4 regions of the Buttiauxella sp. AC038 genome follow, and region 3 is predicted to be linked to each of the others. Evidence: predicted binding sites of a transcription regulator. Region 3 holds the regulator's gene; each other region holds the start of a gene.
The links. Region 3 encodes Fur, which represses iron uptake genes when iron is present. Its sites were predicted from a motif close to ATAATAATGAGAACNACTATCAA; they were not measured.
Positions count from the first base shown of each region.

Region 1: fes (enterochelin esterase) is a predicted target of Fur. The motif match lies at 1,844-1,866, and genes of this name have one in related genera.
Region 2: zupT (zinc transporter ZupT) is a predicted target of Fur. The motif match lies at 1,567-1,589, and genes of this name have one in related genera.
Region 4: ftnA (non-heme ferritin) is a predicted target of Fur. The motif match lies at 2,701-2,723, and genes of this name have one in related genera.

Region 1 is NZ_CEEDCQ010000001.1:3,811,123-3,815,454, reverse strand. It holds gene AC0IXI_RS18195 (TonB-dependent siderophore receptor) at 1-1,646, opposite strand, end outside; gene fes (enterochelin esterase) at 1,925-3,139, shown strand; gene AC0IXI_RS18185 (MbtH family protein) at 3,155-3,376, shown strand; gene AC0IXI_RS18180 (amino acid adenylation domain-containing protein) at 3,381-4,332, shown strand, end outside.
Region 2 is NZ_CEEDCQ010000001.1:4,258,306-4,262,637, reverse strand. It holds gene ribB (3,4-dihydroxy-2-butanone-4-phosphate synthase) at 84-737, shown strand; gene zupT (zinc transporter ZupT) at 787-1,554, opposite strand; gene ygiD (4,5-DOPA-extradiol-dioxygenase) at 1,754-2,542, shown strand; gene AC0IXI_RS20175 (glutathionylspermidine synthase family protein) at 2,696-3,856, opposite strand; gene AC0IXI_RS20170 (DUF1190 family protein) at 3,863-4,332, opposite strand, start outside.
Region 3 is NZ_CEEDCQ010000001.1:3,629,501-3,633,832, forward strand. It holds gene seqA (replication initiation negative regulator SeqA) at 1-23, opposite strand, end outside; gene ybfF (esterase) at 206-982, shown strand; gene ybfE (LexA regulated protein) at 1,118-1,399, shown strand; gene fldA (flavodoxin FldA) at 1,551-2,081, shown strand; gene fur (ferric iron uptake transcriptional regulator) at 2,426-2,878, shown strand; gene chiQ (ChiQ/YbfN family lipoprotein) at 2,969-3,301, opposite strand; gene chiP (chitoporin ChiP) at 3,349-4,332, opposite strand, start outside.
Region 4 is NZ_CEEDCQ010000001.1:1,991,780-1,996,111, forward strand. It holds gene galE (UDP-glucose 4-epimerase GalE) at 1-800, opposite strand, end outside; gene AC0IXI_RS09520 (glucosamine inositolphosphorylceramide transferase family protein) at 906-1,829, opposite strand; gene ftnA (non-heme ferritin) at 2,117-2,614, opposite strand; gene yecR (YecR family lipoprotein) at 2,843-3,136, opposite strand; gene AC0IXI_RS09535 (methyl-accepting chemotaxis protein) at 3,529-4,332, shown strand, end outside.

The DNA of each region.
Region 1 (4,332 bases), 180 kb from region 3:
AGACCAATCTCTTTGTTGATGCTGGTTTCAGCTTTAAGGTCTTCGTTACCCATCATGTAACAGCCCACGCCGGTGCCGCTTGCGTAGCAACCCTGGCCTTTGCTGTAGAGGATGTAGTTCGGGTTGGTCTGATACAGGCTCGGTGCTTTATACGCCTGAGCAATACCCATTTTCAGGGTGAAGTCATCACCCAAACCTTGAGACAGGTTCAGAGATGGGCTCCAGTTATTACCCACGATGCTGTGATGATCAAAGCGTAGACCCGGAGTCAACATAGTGCTGTCGGTCAGCTCCATATTGTCTTCAGCAAACAGTGAGAAGATCTCTGCCTGAGAATATGGGCTACGGTTGGTGCTGTTCGACCCAGGAATTGGGCCACCCATAAAGGTTTGCCCATTCGACGACAAATCTTTCATCTTTTGCTGGTTCCATTCGGTACCCAGCGTCAGGTTTTGGTTAAACACGAAATCAATCGGGATATTCACTTCGCTGTGCAAGAGCACATCGCTCAGATCGATATCGCTGAATTTATCGCTGGAGAAAATCCCTTCGGTGCCACCGGCCAGACCTTCACGCATACGTGAGTTGCGGGTGTGTTCGTACTGCGCCCAGTTGCTGGTCGTCAGGCCGCTGTCCCAACCACCATTCCAGGTCATGGAGTAGCTCTGGCGGTAGAGGCGGTTAGTCTCCTTGCCATAGTTATCTTTCACGATTTGGTTGGTATTGGTGTTTTGGGTATCGCCGGAATACAGGTTGCCCTGGCGGCTGTAACCCGCTTCCAGTTCCAGAGATTGCATTGGTGCGAAGTCCCAACGCACGACGCCGTTGATATCTTTGTTAATTACCCCTTCGCGCCCGGCGGGCAGCGTATCGGCATAAATACCGGTACGTTCAGACTGATGGCCCTGGTTGATGTCCCACGCATCGGCCTGAGTTTTATCGAGGTTGCCGTACAGACGGAAGCTGAAATCCCCACCCAGTGGGCCGTTCAGGCTGAAGTTGGTGCGCTTAGTGGAGCCTTCATCTTTGTGCTCAGGGGCATTGAGATAGGTGTTCCAGGTACCATGCCATTCACCGGTGCCTTTTTTGGTGATGATATTGACTACACCACCTGCCGCACCGTTACCGTAACGCGCTGCGGCCGGGCCACGAATGACTTCGATACGCTCGACCATTTCAGGTGGTACCCAGCTTGCATCACCACGTGTATCACGTTCGCCACGCCAGCCAAGTCGTACCGAGTTGCGGCTGGTGACCGGTTTGCCATCGATAAGAATCAGGGTGTTTTCCGGGCCCATACCGCGAATATCAATCTGGCGGCCGTTGCCACGTTGACCACTGGTGGAGTTACCGGTCAGGTTAACGCCTGGCATAGTGCGGACGATTTCAGAAATATCACGCGCTGGTGGGCGTTTTTTCAGCTCTTCAGCGGTGATGGTTGAAACGCCTGGTGCCTGCAAATTTTGCGCGGCGGCGGTAACAACCAGAGTGTCTTCATCAGCGTGATTTTGTGTGTCGTCATTGTTGGCAGCAGCGGTCTGAGCCGTTGCTGGTGCCGCTTGCTCTGCCGCAAAGACAGGTGCTGCAACACCGTAGATTCCCAGATTGATTAGCATTGCGAGGGAATAGTTAATTTTCTTATTCATTATGGCGGCCTGCTTTTCCGCTGGGCCCGGTGTCATTCCATTCCCAGAGGGATCGGGCGCAGCATGGATGTTACGAAGCGATACCGAAACTGTCTGCAACAGCCCCGAAATGAGGGAATCGTGCGTTCTAGTCCGGCAATTAATTGTTTTTGCACCAGTAAGCTGGTAGCCCAAAGCGCGGAAATACGCTATTGCAAATGCAAATAATTATCAATAGTATTATCAATATATTTCAGCTTAATTGATCGTTATCAATACTTTCATGGGGTTATGTTCGAGTGGTGAATTTGCTGACAGGAAGTGAGAGCTGGTGGCAGGAAAAACAGGCGCAAGGGATACCCGCCGTTACCTGTGAAAATGATGGTCTGTGTGAAGTGACTTTTTTATGGCGTGACCCTAAGGGTTGCGAGCAAATCTCACCGACAAAGCGAGTCTGGATTTACATCACGGGCGTGACGGATCACCACCAACGCTCGCGTCCGCAAACGCTCGAACGCATTGCCGGAACTGATGTCTGGCAGTGGCAAACGCAGCTAACTGCTACATGGCGCGGCAGTTATTGCCTCATTCCAACAAACAGCGAAGACGATTTCCCGCCAGAGGCTTTTGAAGGGCTGGTTCCGGTTCCGATGGCGCTGCGTGAAGGCTGGCGAAAGCTGCTGCCGTGTGCGATTGCCGATCCGCTTAACTCTGAAAGCTGGGCCGGTGGGCGAGGGCATCCAATGTCAGCACTCCATCTCCCTGATGCGCCGAAACAAGAGGGCTGGGCTCAACCCGACACGCCGTATGCCGCAGCACGTTGCATAACCTGGACAAGTTCGCGCCTGAAAAATCAACGTAACGTCTGGATTTTTGCAACCGGTGACGCACAGCCAGAGCAGCGCCCGATGGCTATTTTGCTCGACGGGCAATTCTGGGCCGAAAGCATGCCGGTGTGGTCTGCGCTCCAGGCTCAAACCGATGCCGGAGTATTGCCTCCCGCCGTTTATGTGTTGATTGATGTCATCGACAATTCAACGCGCAGTGATGAACTGCCCTGTAATGCGCAGTTTTGGCTGGCGGTGCAGGAAGAGCTATTGCCGCAATTACGCTCGCTCACCAGTTGGAATGAAACCCCGCAAACCACGGTCGTCGCCGGCCAAAGCTTTGGTGGGCTTTCTTCGCTTTATGCCGCACTTCACTGGCCTGAACAATTTGGCTGTGTGCTGAGCCAGTCAGGTTCTTACTGGTGGCCACGTCGTGAAAACAACCAGCAAGGCGGGCAGTTGATACGGCAACTGGAAGATGGGCTTGCGTGTGGAAAACCGCTGCGTATCTATCTTGAGGCAGGGGTCAGAGAACCTCTCATTTATCAAGTTAATCAAAGAATTTACCCCTTACTACAACAAACACAGCGAGCTGTTTTCTACCGTCAGGTTGATGGTGGGCACGATGCGCTTTGCTGGCGAGGCGGTCTTTTGGACGGTCTCGCCTGGCTTTGGAAAGCGCCTTAAAGAGCGGAGTTAACTATGGAATTCAGTAACCCTTTCGACTCATTGCAGAGCCGTTTTTTCATCCTTGAAAATGCGCAGCAACAGTTCAGCTTATGGCCGGAACATTGTGCATTGCCCGATGGCTGGCAGGTGGTTTGTGAACCCGCATCACATGATGAATGTAACCACTGGCTGCTTGCCAACTGGATCAATCTCCAACCCACTTCTTTTGCGAAACAGGGTGTAAGCGGTGAGTGAATTAATGATGTCTTCTGCACTGGAACAACAAATTGAAACTCTGCCGCTTGTGGCGGCCCAACCCGGTATCTGGATGGCGGATCAACTTTCGCCGCAGGCTAATGCGTGGAGCGTGGCCCACTACGTAGAATTAAATGGTGACCTCAACGAAGCTCTGCTGTGCAAGGCTATCGTGGCTGGAATGAAAGAGGCCGATACTTTGTGCATGCGCTTTAGTGAAGTGGACGGCGAAGCACGCCAGTGGCTTGATCCGCATGCTTCATTTATCCCCACGCATTGCCATGATTTGCGCAACGATGCAGACCCGGTGGCCGTGGCGCAAAATATTATGCGCAACGATCTCGAGCAGGATTTGCGCATTTCCAGCGGCAAACCGCTCTACCACCACCAGTTGCTGCGTATCAGCGACACACGCTGGTTCTGGTATCAACGTTTTCACCATTTAGTGGTTGATGGCTTCAGTTTCACCGCCATTACCCGCCGGATTGCCAATATTTATAGCGACTTGTGCCAAAACCAAGCGCCTGAACCCACGCCATTTACACCATTTAGCGACGTGGTTGCCGAGTACCAAAAATACCGCGAAAGCGACGCGTGGAAACGCGATGCGACGTTCTGGGCTGAGAAAGCCAAACAACTGCCGCCACCCGCCACGCTTTCAACACAACCGCTCACCAGCCATGGTTCCACCACACAACTTATCCGTCAGTCGCTGAGTTTTGGCCGTGCAGATTTTCAGCGTTTGGTTGAACACTCACGGCTTCACAACCTGACAGCCGCCGATATGGCATTAGGGCTGGTGGCGTTGTGGCTCGGGCGTTTAAGTGGCCGCAATGAGTATTCCGCTGGTTTTATCTTTATGCGCCGCATGGGTTCCGCGGCACTTTGTGCCACTGGCCCGGTGCTGAATGTGCTGCCGTTTGGTGTGCGTATCGAACCCGGCTTCACCCTCGTGG
Region 2 (4,332 bases), 630 kb from region 3:
TTTTAAGCCTGCTCACGTTATTTTTATAGCTCCTAAGACTGCCCTGATTCTGGTAACCATAATTTTAATGAGGTTTTTTTACCATGAATCAGACGCTCCTTTCTGCATTTGGCACCCCTACACAACGCGTTGAACATGCTCTTGAAGCACTGCGTGAAGGCCGCGGGGTAATGGTTCTTGACGATGAAGATCGCGAGAACGAAGGCGACATGATTTTCCCAGCGGAAACCATGACCGTTGAGCAAATGGCTCTGACCATTCGCCACGGTAGCGGTATTGTTTGCCTGTGCCTGACCGAAGAACGCCGTAAACAACTCGAATTGCCAATGATGGTTGAGAACAACACCAGTGCCTATGGCACAGGGTTTACTGTGACTATCGAAGCTGCAAGCGGTGTGACTACCGGTGTTTCTGCTGCAGACCGTATTACGACTGTGCGTGCCGCGATTGCTGATGGCGCAAAACCAAGCGACCTGAATCGCCCAGGCCATGTGTTCCCGCTCCGTGCTCAGCCTGGTGGCGTGTTAACTCGCGGTGGCCATACTGAAGCAACCATTGATTTGGTCACGCTTGCGGGTTTCAAACCTGCTGGTGTGTTGTGTGAGTTGACCAACGATGATGGCAGCATGGCGCGTGCACCAGAGTGCATCACCTTTGCCCGCCAGCACAATATGGCTGTTGTGACGATTGAAGACCTGGTGGAATACCGTCAGGCTCATGAACGCAAAGCCAGCTAACTCTCGCTAAAAAGCAAAAAGCCCGGTTTTTCTACACCGGGCTTCTTTTTTAGCCGATTCCGTTGCTTTGTAGCAACGTCAGACTAAACCCCATCACCGCCATACCGCAAAGAACGCCGTAACTCGGATTGTTATGCGGGTCGATTTCTTTCGCAAGCGGCATCAGTTCATCGACCGACAGCGCCACCATAATGCCCGCGACGGCAGCCATAATTGCCGCCATTAAAACAGGCGAAATCATCGGGCCTAAGATCAGCCAGGCCAACACGCCCCCCAGAATTTCTGCCAGCCCGGAAATCCCTGCCCAGAAGATAGCTTTGCGCTTTGAACCCGTAGCCGCGTAGACCGGGCCTGCCACAGCCAAACCTTCAGGAATATTGTGCAATGCCACTGCTAGCGCGATCCCCATGCCTAATTCCAGGTTGCTGCTGGCGGTAACAAAGGTCGCCACACCTTCTGGGAAGTTATGCAGGCTAATACCAAGAGTCAGCAACAACGCGGTGCGGCGTAAATTACGCGGCTGCGGTTTGCTGTCCATTAAATCTTGTGGATGCGCATGGGGCAGGGCGCGGTCAAGTGCGAAGTAACCCAGCAAACCCAGCATAAACATGCCATAACCCAGTACCGGCGACATTCCCTCGGTGTGAAGTGCGGCAGGCAGCATTTCCATAAGCGAGATAAGCAACATAATGCCCGCTGCAAAGCCAAGAGAAAATGCCAGCACACGGTTTGATGGCTTCTGGCCGAGCACGCCAAGAAAAGCACCAATAAAAGTGGCTCCCCCTGCTAATAGGGTCAGGATCAAGGGTACTGACATTTATCACTCCTTTTGATAATGATTCTCATTCATATTAATGGGCGATGTGATAAAAATCGAGAGCCAGTTGAGAAGCTTTACACATCGCTTACATTCAAATTTCCTGAAGATCTTCATCATGCTTATCTAAGTTCTTCAAAACACAAAAGCGCGTACTGTGGTGTTTATAAACTGAATGACCTGATTAAAGGACACCACCATGAAAACTCAACGAATGCCTGCGCTGTTCCTAGGACACGGTAGCCCAATGAACGTGCTGGAAGATAACCAATATACCCAGGCCTGGCGCCATTTGGGAGAGACCTTACCGCGTCCAAAAGCAATTGTGGTGGTATCTGCGCACTGGTTCACTAAAGGCACGGGTGTTACGGCAATGGAAACGCCAAAAACTATCCATGATTTCGGTGGTTTCCCACAGGCCTTGTACGATACCCATTACCCGGCACCGGGTTCCCCTGCGCTTGCACAACAGTTAGTTGACCTTCTGGCACCCGTTCCGGTGATGCAAGACAAAGAAGCCTGGGGATTTGATCACGGCTCCTGGGGCGTGCTTATTAAGATGTACCCGAATGCCGATATTCCAATGGTACAGCTCAGTATCGACAGCACTAAACCGGCGGCATGGCATTTTGAGATTGGCCGCAAGCTGGCGACATTGCGCGATCAGGGCATCATGCTGATTGCCAGTGGTAACGTGGTTCATAACCTGAGAACTGCGCGCTGGCACGGTGAAAACACGCCATATCCATGGGCTGAGTCATTTAACCAATATGTGAAAGACAATCTCACCTGGCTTGGGCCGGTAGCCGAACACCCTCTTGTGAATTACCTGGAGCATGAAGGCGGATCGCTATCTAATCCAACAGCGGATCACTACCTGCCGTTGTTGTATGTTCTCGGGGCATGGGATGGCAAAGAGCCAATTACGCTGCCGACAGACGGTATTGAGATGGGATCGTTGAGTATGCTTTCTGTTGTTATCGGATAAAAAAAGGCGCGAATTTCGCGCCTCAGATTGCTTGCAAAGGTAGATAAACGGGTTTTGTAGGGTGGATTAGCGTAAGCGACATCCACCAATTTATGTCGGATGTCGCTTACGCTAATCCGACCTACGAAGGCGAAAATCTAAACCTTTTTATTGTTACTCTACAAACACATGCGGATAGAAGCGCGAAAGATCCTGAGTGATCAGCTCGCGATCTTCACGAATACCAATACCCGCAGGTTGATCGTTGATAAGCCAGCTGCCGATCAGCACATAACTGTCACCAAATTTTGGCAACTGATAGAACTCCTGCACGATCATGCCTTCATCTCCGTAAGGGCCATCAACACGGGCAATTTCTTCGCCGTTTTCGATGATCTTCACATTCGCACCTTCGCGGGAGAAGATGGGCTTCACAACGTACTTATCCATCGCCGGATAGTTATCTTCAGCGAAATAAGCAGGCAGCAAGTTTGGATGATTCGGGAACATTTCCCACAGCATTGGCAGCAACGCTTTGTTGGAGATAATGCTCTTCCAGGCAGGTTCCAGCCAGCGAACGCCAGCATCTTCGAGTTTGGTGGAGAACATTTCACGCAGCATGAATTCCCACGGATAGAGCTTGAACAGGTTACTGATAACCTGATCCTGCACATCCGTGAACTGGCCTTTCTCACCCAGACCAATTTCTTCCATGTAAACAAATTCGCTCGCCACTTCAGCTTCGGCTGCACAATCTTGCAAATACTGGACAGTACCGCGATCTTCTACAGTGTCCTGGCAGCAGGCAAAATGCACCAGGTTGAAACCGTGTTGCTGTTTTAATTCAGCAAAACGCTCAATGATCTTCTCTTGCAGGCTGTTGAATTGATCGCTTCCCGCAGGCAAATTCCCAGCCTGAACCTGGTCTTCAAGCCAGATCCACTGGAAGAATGCCGCTTCGTATAAAGACGTTGGCGTATCGGCATTGTTTTCCAGAAGCTTAGGTTCACCAATCCCATCCCACGCGATATCCAGGCGTGAGTAAAGAGACGGCTGCTGAGTGCGCCAGGACTGACGTACAAATTCCCAGGTGTGCTTAGGAATGCGGAACTTAGCCAGCAGCTCATCGCTACTCACTACTTTGTCCACAACTTTCAGGCACATCTGGTGCAGTTCAGCGGTGACTTCTTCCAGGCGTTCAACTTGAGGGAGCGTTAGTTTGTAATATGCGTCTTCACACCAGTACGGCTCGCCATACATGGTGTGAAAGTTAAAACCGTATTCAGTGGCTTTCTCGCGCCAGTCCGGGCGCTCAGTAATCGCAATTCTTTCCATAATTTCTTAGCCACCCATGGAGCGAGAAGAACCTGTTGCGCTGTTGCTGCGCTGCATAGTTGATTGTTTGGCGACTGAGTCACCGAAACCGCCACGAGTTACAGTGCTTGTGGTTGCAGGTTTTGGCGCCATGGCTGTTTTTGGAACTGTAGCCGTACGGCCTGGTGTGGCTGCACCATAGCTTTTGCCGGTGGCATCCGCATATTTACCGTAAGCCGGGCTCGCTGGATTTTTAGAACTAAACAATGGTTGCTGCGCGAAGCCCGCTCCGCCGCCCATCAGACGACCCATCATGTAGCCCGCCATCAGCGGCATCCAGAAGCTGCCACTTTGTTGTGGCTGAGCCTGTGCTTGTTCACCTGCCATGCTGGCTTGTGCAGGGGCTTGCTGACATTGGCCTTCACCAAACTCAGCAATACATTCTTCGCGCGAAGCGTATTTCGGTGCGGTACGTTCTGCTTCTTTCAGCGCGTTGT
Region 3 (4,332 bases):
TCATCAACTTCAATTGTTTTCATCTTAATCCAGTGCGATATCTTTTCTGAATGCAAGTAATTGGGATTATAAGGACAAATCCCAACCTCGGGTAGAGCCAAGCTTTTGTCACACCACAAAGTCAGACTAAACTGGAAATTTGCGGCAGTGCGGCAGGATGCCGTTATGATACCCTAACCGCACGAAGTAAAAAAAGAACTTTGCCATGAAATTGAATGCTCGCCTGCAAACTGCGCAACAATCGACTAGTAATTCCCCCATCGTCCTTATTCACGGTCTTTTTGGTAGCCTTGATAACCTGGGCGTGCTGGCCCGTGACCTTGGGCAGGATCATACGTTGCTGCAAATCGATCTGCGCAACCACGGTTTATCACCACAAAGCTCTGAGATGAACTACCCTGCTATGGCGCAGGATGTCGTCGAAACGCTCGATGAATATGACTTTGAGAAAGCCATTATTATTGGCCATTCAATGGGTGGCAAAGTGGCGATGGCTTTGACGGCGATTGCCCCAGAGCGTATCGACAAATTAGTACTGATTGATATTGCACCGGTGGATTATCAGGTGCGCCGCCACGATGAAATTTTCACTGCAATAAATGCCGTCAGCGCCGCTTGCGTTAAAACACGGCAGCAGGCCGCGACCGTGATGCGCGAGCATCTTGATGAAGAAGGTGTTATTCAGTTCTTGCTAAAATCCTTTGCCGATGGCGAATGGAAATTCAACGTGCCGGTGCTGTGGGAGCAATATGAGAATATTGTCGGCTGGGAAAACATTCCTGCATGGAATGAACCCTCGCTATTTATTCGCGGCGGCGCATCTCCTTATGTCAATGAATCGCATCGTAGCCAGTTGCTTTCACAGTTCCCTCAGGCGCGTGCTCATGTGGTTGCAGGTGCCGGACACTGGGTTCACGCAGAAAAACCTGATGCTGTTTTGCGCGCAATCCATCGTTTTATCGACACAACAGCGGCAAACTGATTAAAAACAAACCGACTGGCCGCAAGATGTGGCTAACGCGTTGGCGCGCAAGCCATGCTGATGTATGATTGCGCGCTAAATTGCGCCAGAGCACCCCGCTCCGTGCCACCTGAATTCCCTGTCAGTAGTCTAATCATGGCAAAAGAACAAACGGACCGTACTACATTAGATCTGTTCGCGGACGAGCGTCGCCCGGGGCGACCAAAAACCAATCCGCTAACGCGTGATGAGCAATTGCGTATCAACAAACGCAACCAACTCAAGCGCGATAAAGTACGCGGCCTGAAGCGAGTGGAGCTAAAGCTCAATAACGATGCGGTAGATGCTCTCAATCAGCTGGCTGAAGCGCGCAATATCAGTCGTAGTGAATTGATTGAAGAGATACTTCTCGAACAACTGAAGCAACATCTCAGTTAGTTTTAGTGCTATGTCCTGGTATGCGATTTTGCAGTCTGTGCACACCGGGGCGATAGCAGTTTCCGCACCACGAAGTGTTCTGCTATGATTGCCCTATCTGTGGCCAAATAGCAGCCACCATACCATTAAGTATCAAGAGGTTATTTTACTCATGGCAATCGTAGGCATTTTTTTCGGCAGCGACACTGGTAACACCGAAAATATCGCGAAAATGATTCAAAAACAGCTCGGTAAAGATGTTGCTGAGGTGCATGACATTGCTAAGAGCAGCAAAGAAGACCTGGAAGGCTTCGACATTCTGCTTCTCGGCATTCCAACCTGGTACTACGGCGAAGCCCAGTGTGATTGGGACGATTTCTTCCCAACTCTGGAAGAAGTTGATTTCAATGGCAAACTGGTAGCGTTGTTTGGTTGCGGTGACCAGGAAGACTACGCAGAATACTTCTGTGACGCATTAGGCACTATCCGCGACATCATTGAGCCGCGCGGTGCAGCTATCGTCGGTCACTGGCCGACTGCGGGTTACCATTTCGAAGCATCTAAAGGTCTTGCAGACGATGACCACTTTGTTGGCCTGGCGATTGACGAAGACCGTCAACCAGAACTGACTGCTGAACGCGTTCAGAAATGGGTTAAACAAGTTTCTGATGAGCTCAACCTGGCTGATATCATCAACGCCTGATTCTAAACCCTGGCTACTTTAAGATGCAGGCTGGCAATAAACCTGCATATTCAAGGGCGATGGGCATCAATGTGGCGAGACTATTGGGTTTCGCCACATTGATAGTTATTTCCGATTAAAATAATTGCTACAAATTTTTAACTTTTCAGCTTGTCCCTGTACAATGAACTCCTGACAAATAGCTATCAAGGCCATCAAATCGCGACTCAACCGCAATTTTTTAACTTGGTTATGCATAATACTTGCGGTTCCCATTTAGAAGGGGCAGTTCTATAATGAGACGCATTCATCTTAACGCTCACCCTGACTCCGAGCGAATCGTTAAGCAACAGGACAATTTCCGCATGACTGACAATAATACCGCATTAAAGAAGGCCGGCCTGAAAGTCACGCTTCCTCGATTAAAAATCCTTGAAGTGCTGCAGGGGCCGGTGAACCACCACGTCAGTGCGGAAGACTTATATAAACGTCTGATTGATATGGGCGAAGAGATTGGTCTCGCCACCGTTTATCGTGTACTAAACCAGTTTGATGATGCAGGCATTGTGACGCGCCATAACTTCGAAGGCGGCAAATCCGTATTCGAACTGACACAGCAGCATCACCATGACCACCTGATTTGCCTGGACTGCGGCAAAGTAATTGAATTCAGCGATGATTCAATCGAAGCCCGTCAGCGTGAAATCGCATCACGTCATGGTATTCGTCTGACTAACCACAGCCTGTACCTTTATGGTCATTGTGCTGAAGGTGATTGCCGTACCGACGAAAACGCACACGAAATCAGCGAAAAGTAATCTGCACCTCCGGCACCCAGAGTTGGGTGTCAGGCAATAAAAAAACCGGTGAGGAAGCTCATCGGTTTTTTTATTGCCTGAATACAGCGATTACTTATTGTTGGCGCGGATCTCTTGCCAGATTTTATCGCATTTTGCTTTCACGGCCTGGTCATTACCGGTACGTGTTGCCTGAATGCAGTTCTGGTAATCCAGGGTACGAACCGTTTCTTTCTTCGCAAACTCCTGGTGTTCCTTATCCTGAGCCAACACATTCAATACGCTTTGGCAGGCCTGAATTTTATCCGGATTGCCTTCTGCGGTGTTAATACAGGCGCTATACGCTTGTTTTAGTTTTGTGTCTTCCGGAGCCGTTTTAGGTTGTTGCTGCGCACACGCACTTAAACCTAACGCCATCACCACAGTCAGAACGATTTTTTTCATGTTTGATATCCTTAAGAAAACCGGGCGTTTTCACGCCCGGATTCGAATCAGAAGATGGTGAACGGTGCGATGACGATGAATTTCACGTCGCGCTCATCCTGGAAGATGTTGCCGTAACCACCGCCCCAGCTTGGGATGTCTGAATGGTTGTCGTACTGAGTGAAGTGCAGTTTGAACAGCGTGCCTTTCGCACGACCATCCTGAACGGTGTACAACGCATCAAGGCTGTACGCAGATTCTTTCAGGCGATTATCAGCATCGTAGTAACCGTCAGTGGTTGGTTTAGAGCTTGGTTTAGCATCCCATGCGTACACATAAGAAGCACCCACTGCCCAACCTGCCAGGTTCCAATTGCTCAGGTCATACATCGCGCCTGCAAATACTGCTTTTTCACCGTTGGCGTTGAAGTCAGAGCGGTTATCCCACCACACATCAAGACGACCGTTTGAAGATGCATAAGTTGGGGTCATACGCTGCAGGAAGTAACCTTGCTGGCCATCGGCCTTAACAATAGTTCCTTCAAGACGCAAATCAACCTGACCCACTCTGTATCCGAGAGTCAATGCCTGCAACCATGCAGTGCCGTCGTACAGATCGTTAACGCTGCCATCTGAAACTTTGTCACGCGTACCGTAGAACTGGTAGCTGGTTGTTAACGGGCTGCCCGCGATATCAAACTTATAGCTTGCTTTGGTGAAATACTGATCAACGTAGCCTTCAGCCTGCCCAAATGCCGCTTCGAGAATGAAATCATTTTTGAAGTCATACTTCGCGCCAAGAGAGTGTAAATATTCAACTTTGGTTTTTTTGTCGTTCTGATAGAACTTGTCCATTTCCAGGTGCCATGGAGCTTTGTACTCGTTGGTCCACATGTAGGAGAAGCTCAGCGCACCAGAATCGCCGTAATCAAAGTTTGCACCGGCTTCAGCGCCCTGGTAAGTACCAGGCATGAAGCTCCAGTGTGGTGCGAGCAAGGTTTGCCCGGTTGGCTGAATGTAACCGCCACGTGCCCAAACCGGGCCGTATTTGAA
Region 4 (4,332 bases), 1.6 Mb from region 3:
TAACCCACGCCAGTACCCAGATTTATCGCTTTAAAAGATGCACCCTCATTTTGATGATCCAATGCCGCCAGATGTCCACTTGCTAAGTCCAGCACATGGATATAATCGCGAACGCCTGTGCCATCAGGTGTAGGGTAATCATTGCCATATACCGACAGACACTTCAGTTTGCCGATTGCCACTTGTGAAATATAGGGAACCAGATTATTTGGAATACCGTTAGGATCTTCGCCAATTCGCCCCGATTGATGAGCGCCAACCGGATTGAAATAGCGCAAACAGGTAATGCGAAACTCCGGTTGTGCGAGGGAGAAATCACGCAGAATCTGCTCAACCATAAGTTTGGATGTGCCATAAGGGTTTGTGGTGCCGCCAGTCTGGCAATCTTCGCTCAACGGCACTTTTTCGGGATTCCCATAGACGGTTGCCGATGAACTGAAGATGAGGCTATTTACACCGGCATTTAGCATCTCACTAAGTAACACTATTGTGCCAGTAACATTATTCTCATAATATTCCAGTGGTTTTTTAATTGATTCACCAACAGATTTTAAACCAGCAAAATGAATCACATCAGTAATCGAATGTTTTGAAAAAATAGTTCTCAAAATATTCTTATCTAAAACATTAGCAACATAGAGAGTAGGGTTTTTTCCTGTTAACTCTGCAACCCGGACTAAAGATTCTTGAGATGAGTTAGAGAGATTATCGATAACGATGACCTCATCACCTCTTTCCAGTAAAGCCAATACAGTATGGGAGCCTATATAGCCAGCACCACCTGTTACAAGAATTGCCATAATATCTCCAGATAAATATTACAAAACTAGTGTGGTATTCGGTGCTTAATTTACTGTCAACTATTGAAAACCTAGCACCGGTCGATGGATTTTTCTTATGTATATTCAGGCAAACGATTTTTTACGGTATTTAACCCAAGCCTTAAATAAAACTTTTTTTAAAGGAGACAAAAGGCTGAATACCCAATTTTTGGTGTCATAAACAAGATGGTTATTCGAAAAGTTTAACGTGTGAATACCTGCGCTTTGGTTGATTTCAGGTGTGACATGTGCCGCCAGTTTCTCCTCAAAAATCAGTGGATTGATGGTGATTAATTCTTTGATAAAAATGGATTTCCCGTAAGAGTCAGATGTGCATTCTTGAGTGAGGATATATTTCTTATCATTGATAAAATAAGAAGCACCGGCCCCACGGTGATGGTGGTTGCACAGTTTTAAAGACGGGTTTATTTTTTTCCACTCACCGAGTATTTGATCTGCAGTGTGAATAACCATCTCATTGTTAAGTGTGGTAGAAATGAGGTAACAGGTATTCTCTAAGGTGAAGAATATATTATCGGTAAATTCAGCGTCAGAAATTAGCACCTTCACCTTTTTCCAGCGAGTGGGAAACTCAGTGGATTGGAAGAGTATCACTTCTTTTCGCTCTGAAGACTCAGGAATCATAAACAGATTATCATTAAGATAAAAAAGATATGGGAAGGATAAATGGCACTTTAAATCATCAAACCCTTCTAGTTTGATATCCTGAATCTCATTAAGTTTATCGTCAAGAATCCGACATCTGAGAATGCCTTTAGAATTTAGAAAGCTAAGTGCTTCATAGAAAAGGTAGAGTTTATTATCTTTCTCTATAATAAAAGGATCTGCCTGGAAGGTATATTTTTTCTTCAGTAATTTTGCTTGTGAATTATTTAAAATATCCAGGGTATTTTCAGGAAAAGAATGAGAGTTATTTTTGATGATCATAATATCCCATGATTCATGGAAAAATAACTTTCTAATTAATTTATTGTTTTTACTTAACATTTTATCATATTGTCCATATTAGTTATTGCAAGTAACAGGAAAAACATGACGCTTATTATTATAAATAATGCTTAACAATCGATGTGTGGAGCAGCTCATTGCACCAGCAAGTAGCCATAGAAAACTGACATGAGAAGGTGCTGAATTGGAGTATAGACGCTTAACAGATATCCGCCACAGAGTAAGGTTTTTAGCGGAAAAGTGATTATCAGGGATTACTGAAGGGAGAGGGGAGTTTTAGTTAAGGAGAACCGGCAAGTACAAGATATACTTGCCGGGAATATTTATTAAGCTTGAGTATCGAGGGTAGAAAGCTCTTTATCTACGAAATACAGACCTTCGCCGCTTTTTCCAACCAGACTTAATTTATCCAGTACGGACTTGAACAGTTTCTCTTCTTCATGTTGTTCAGAAACATACCATTGCAGGAAGTTGAAAGTTGGATAGTCCTGAGATGTCATCGCAGCATGAGCCAATTCATTAATCTTGCGAGTAATTAACTGCTCATGTTCGTAAGTGGCATTAAACAGGTTATCTAAAGATGAGTAGTCATGGTCTGGTGCCGGGACCGCATTTATGCGTGGCAAGCTTCCAGTGTCAGTCAGGTAAGAAAACAGACGCTGCATATGCTCCATCTCTTCCTGAGCATGGCGACGCAGGAAAGCGGCAGCCCCTTCAAAGCTATGGTAGCTGCACCAGGCACTCATTTGTTGATAAAGCAGGGAGGAATAAAGCTCAAGATTCATTTGTTCGTTAAGTTTTTCGATCATTTCAGCTTTTAGCATGGTGCGCTCCACGAGAATGTATATTTAACAATGTCGCTACTTTAATTTTATTATTTCTATAATGCAAAGGAATTGTTAATTATATTATTGTAATGAGAATGGTTGTTAATATTGTTTCTTTTTTATAATTAATTCGTTCTGAAAATAAGAATTATTACTGTTTATTTATGGGTCAGAAGATAAATCTTAGCTAACCCTAATTTTAATGACGTTAAGGTGATTGTTCTATTATTGAACAACACTCTCATCTTTCAGATACCGCTCCATTCCCACTCCGCGACACTGGTACTCAAGCGTTACTTTTTGGCTCAGGCACACAGAGCCACTGGTCACGCTACAGGTTTTGATTGGCTCTCCGTAAGGATATGCGGCGATATAACCCCACTGCTGGCATTGGTGGCTGGCTGCTGATTGCGCAACATAAGTATCCACTTTCGCCGTTTGTAATGGCGCAAGGTCAAATCCCAGACGAACCACACCCACCACTTCACTACTTTTTACGGGCACAGGCGTTTTATTCACCGTACATCCAGCTAATAACGCCGTGGTTAAAATTAAATAAACAGTTTTCATTATTCTGATGCTCGAATGATTTTTTAATGATTTTAGCACGCACAAAAATGAAAAATGACCAACAGCATAAAGCTGTTTAATTTCGATTAGGGCGAGGTAAATGGATTTTCCTAACATAAATTTTGGGGCTTAATAATGGTGAAAATGGGCATCACCAATATTTGTGGTGTGATTAAATTTTGATCACAACTGCCATCAAGTTTGGCTGAATCGTGCCGACAATACTGGTAATGCACGGTCTTCTCTCAGTATTGGTATACAAAAACCGAATAAACGGAGCTGAGGTGACTACAGCTGGTGCAGGAAAGACTTTTTATTATTTCACCAGGAAAATACAAAACATGAAGTTTATTCGTAATATCAAAATCCGCGTCATGGTGGTGCTGATACTGATCTTCTCGTCAGTGGCGTGGCTCGGTGTTTCCGGGCTGGCGCTGTGGTTTTTACATGATTTGCAACAAAACCTGGTACTGAATGCGCAACAAGAAATGTGGATCGGTATCGTTCGTTTCTTGCTCGGGGCTTCGGTGTTAGCAAGCATTGCCATTACGTTGGTAACTGAGCGCTATCTTTATTTCTGCCTGGTGAAGCCGGTCGAGAACATTCGCGCACATATGCATATTCTTGCGCGTGGTGAACTCGAAACCCAATTACCTGATTTAGGCAGTAACTGCATTGGTTTGATGGTTTCACCGATCCAAAAAATGCAGTCGAATTGGGAAAAAGCCGTTTCCAACATTCGTTCCAGCGCTCACACCATTCGCGGAAATGCCACGGAAGTGGCTGAGGTGAACAACGAATTGTCTTCTCGTTCTGAGCAACTCGCCGCAGCGTTAGAAGAAACGACTGCCAGCATGGAGCAATTGAGTAGCACGGTTACGCTGAATGCTGAAAATGCCAGCCACGCGAGCGTACTTGCAAAAAATGCGACTAAGACGGCAGTAAACGGCGGGGAGTCGGTAAAAAAAGTGATGACCACGATGGAGACGATAACCAGCAGCTCTCATAAAATTGTCGATATCACCACCGTGATTAACAGCATCTCCTTCCAGACCAATATTCTGGCGTTGAATGCTGCAGTTGAAGCCGCTCGGGCCGGTGAGCAAGGGCGAGGTTTTGCAGTAGTAGCAAGTGAGGTACGTAAT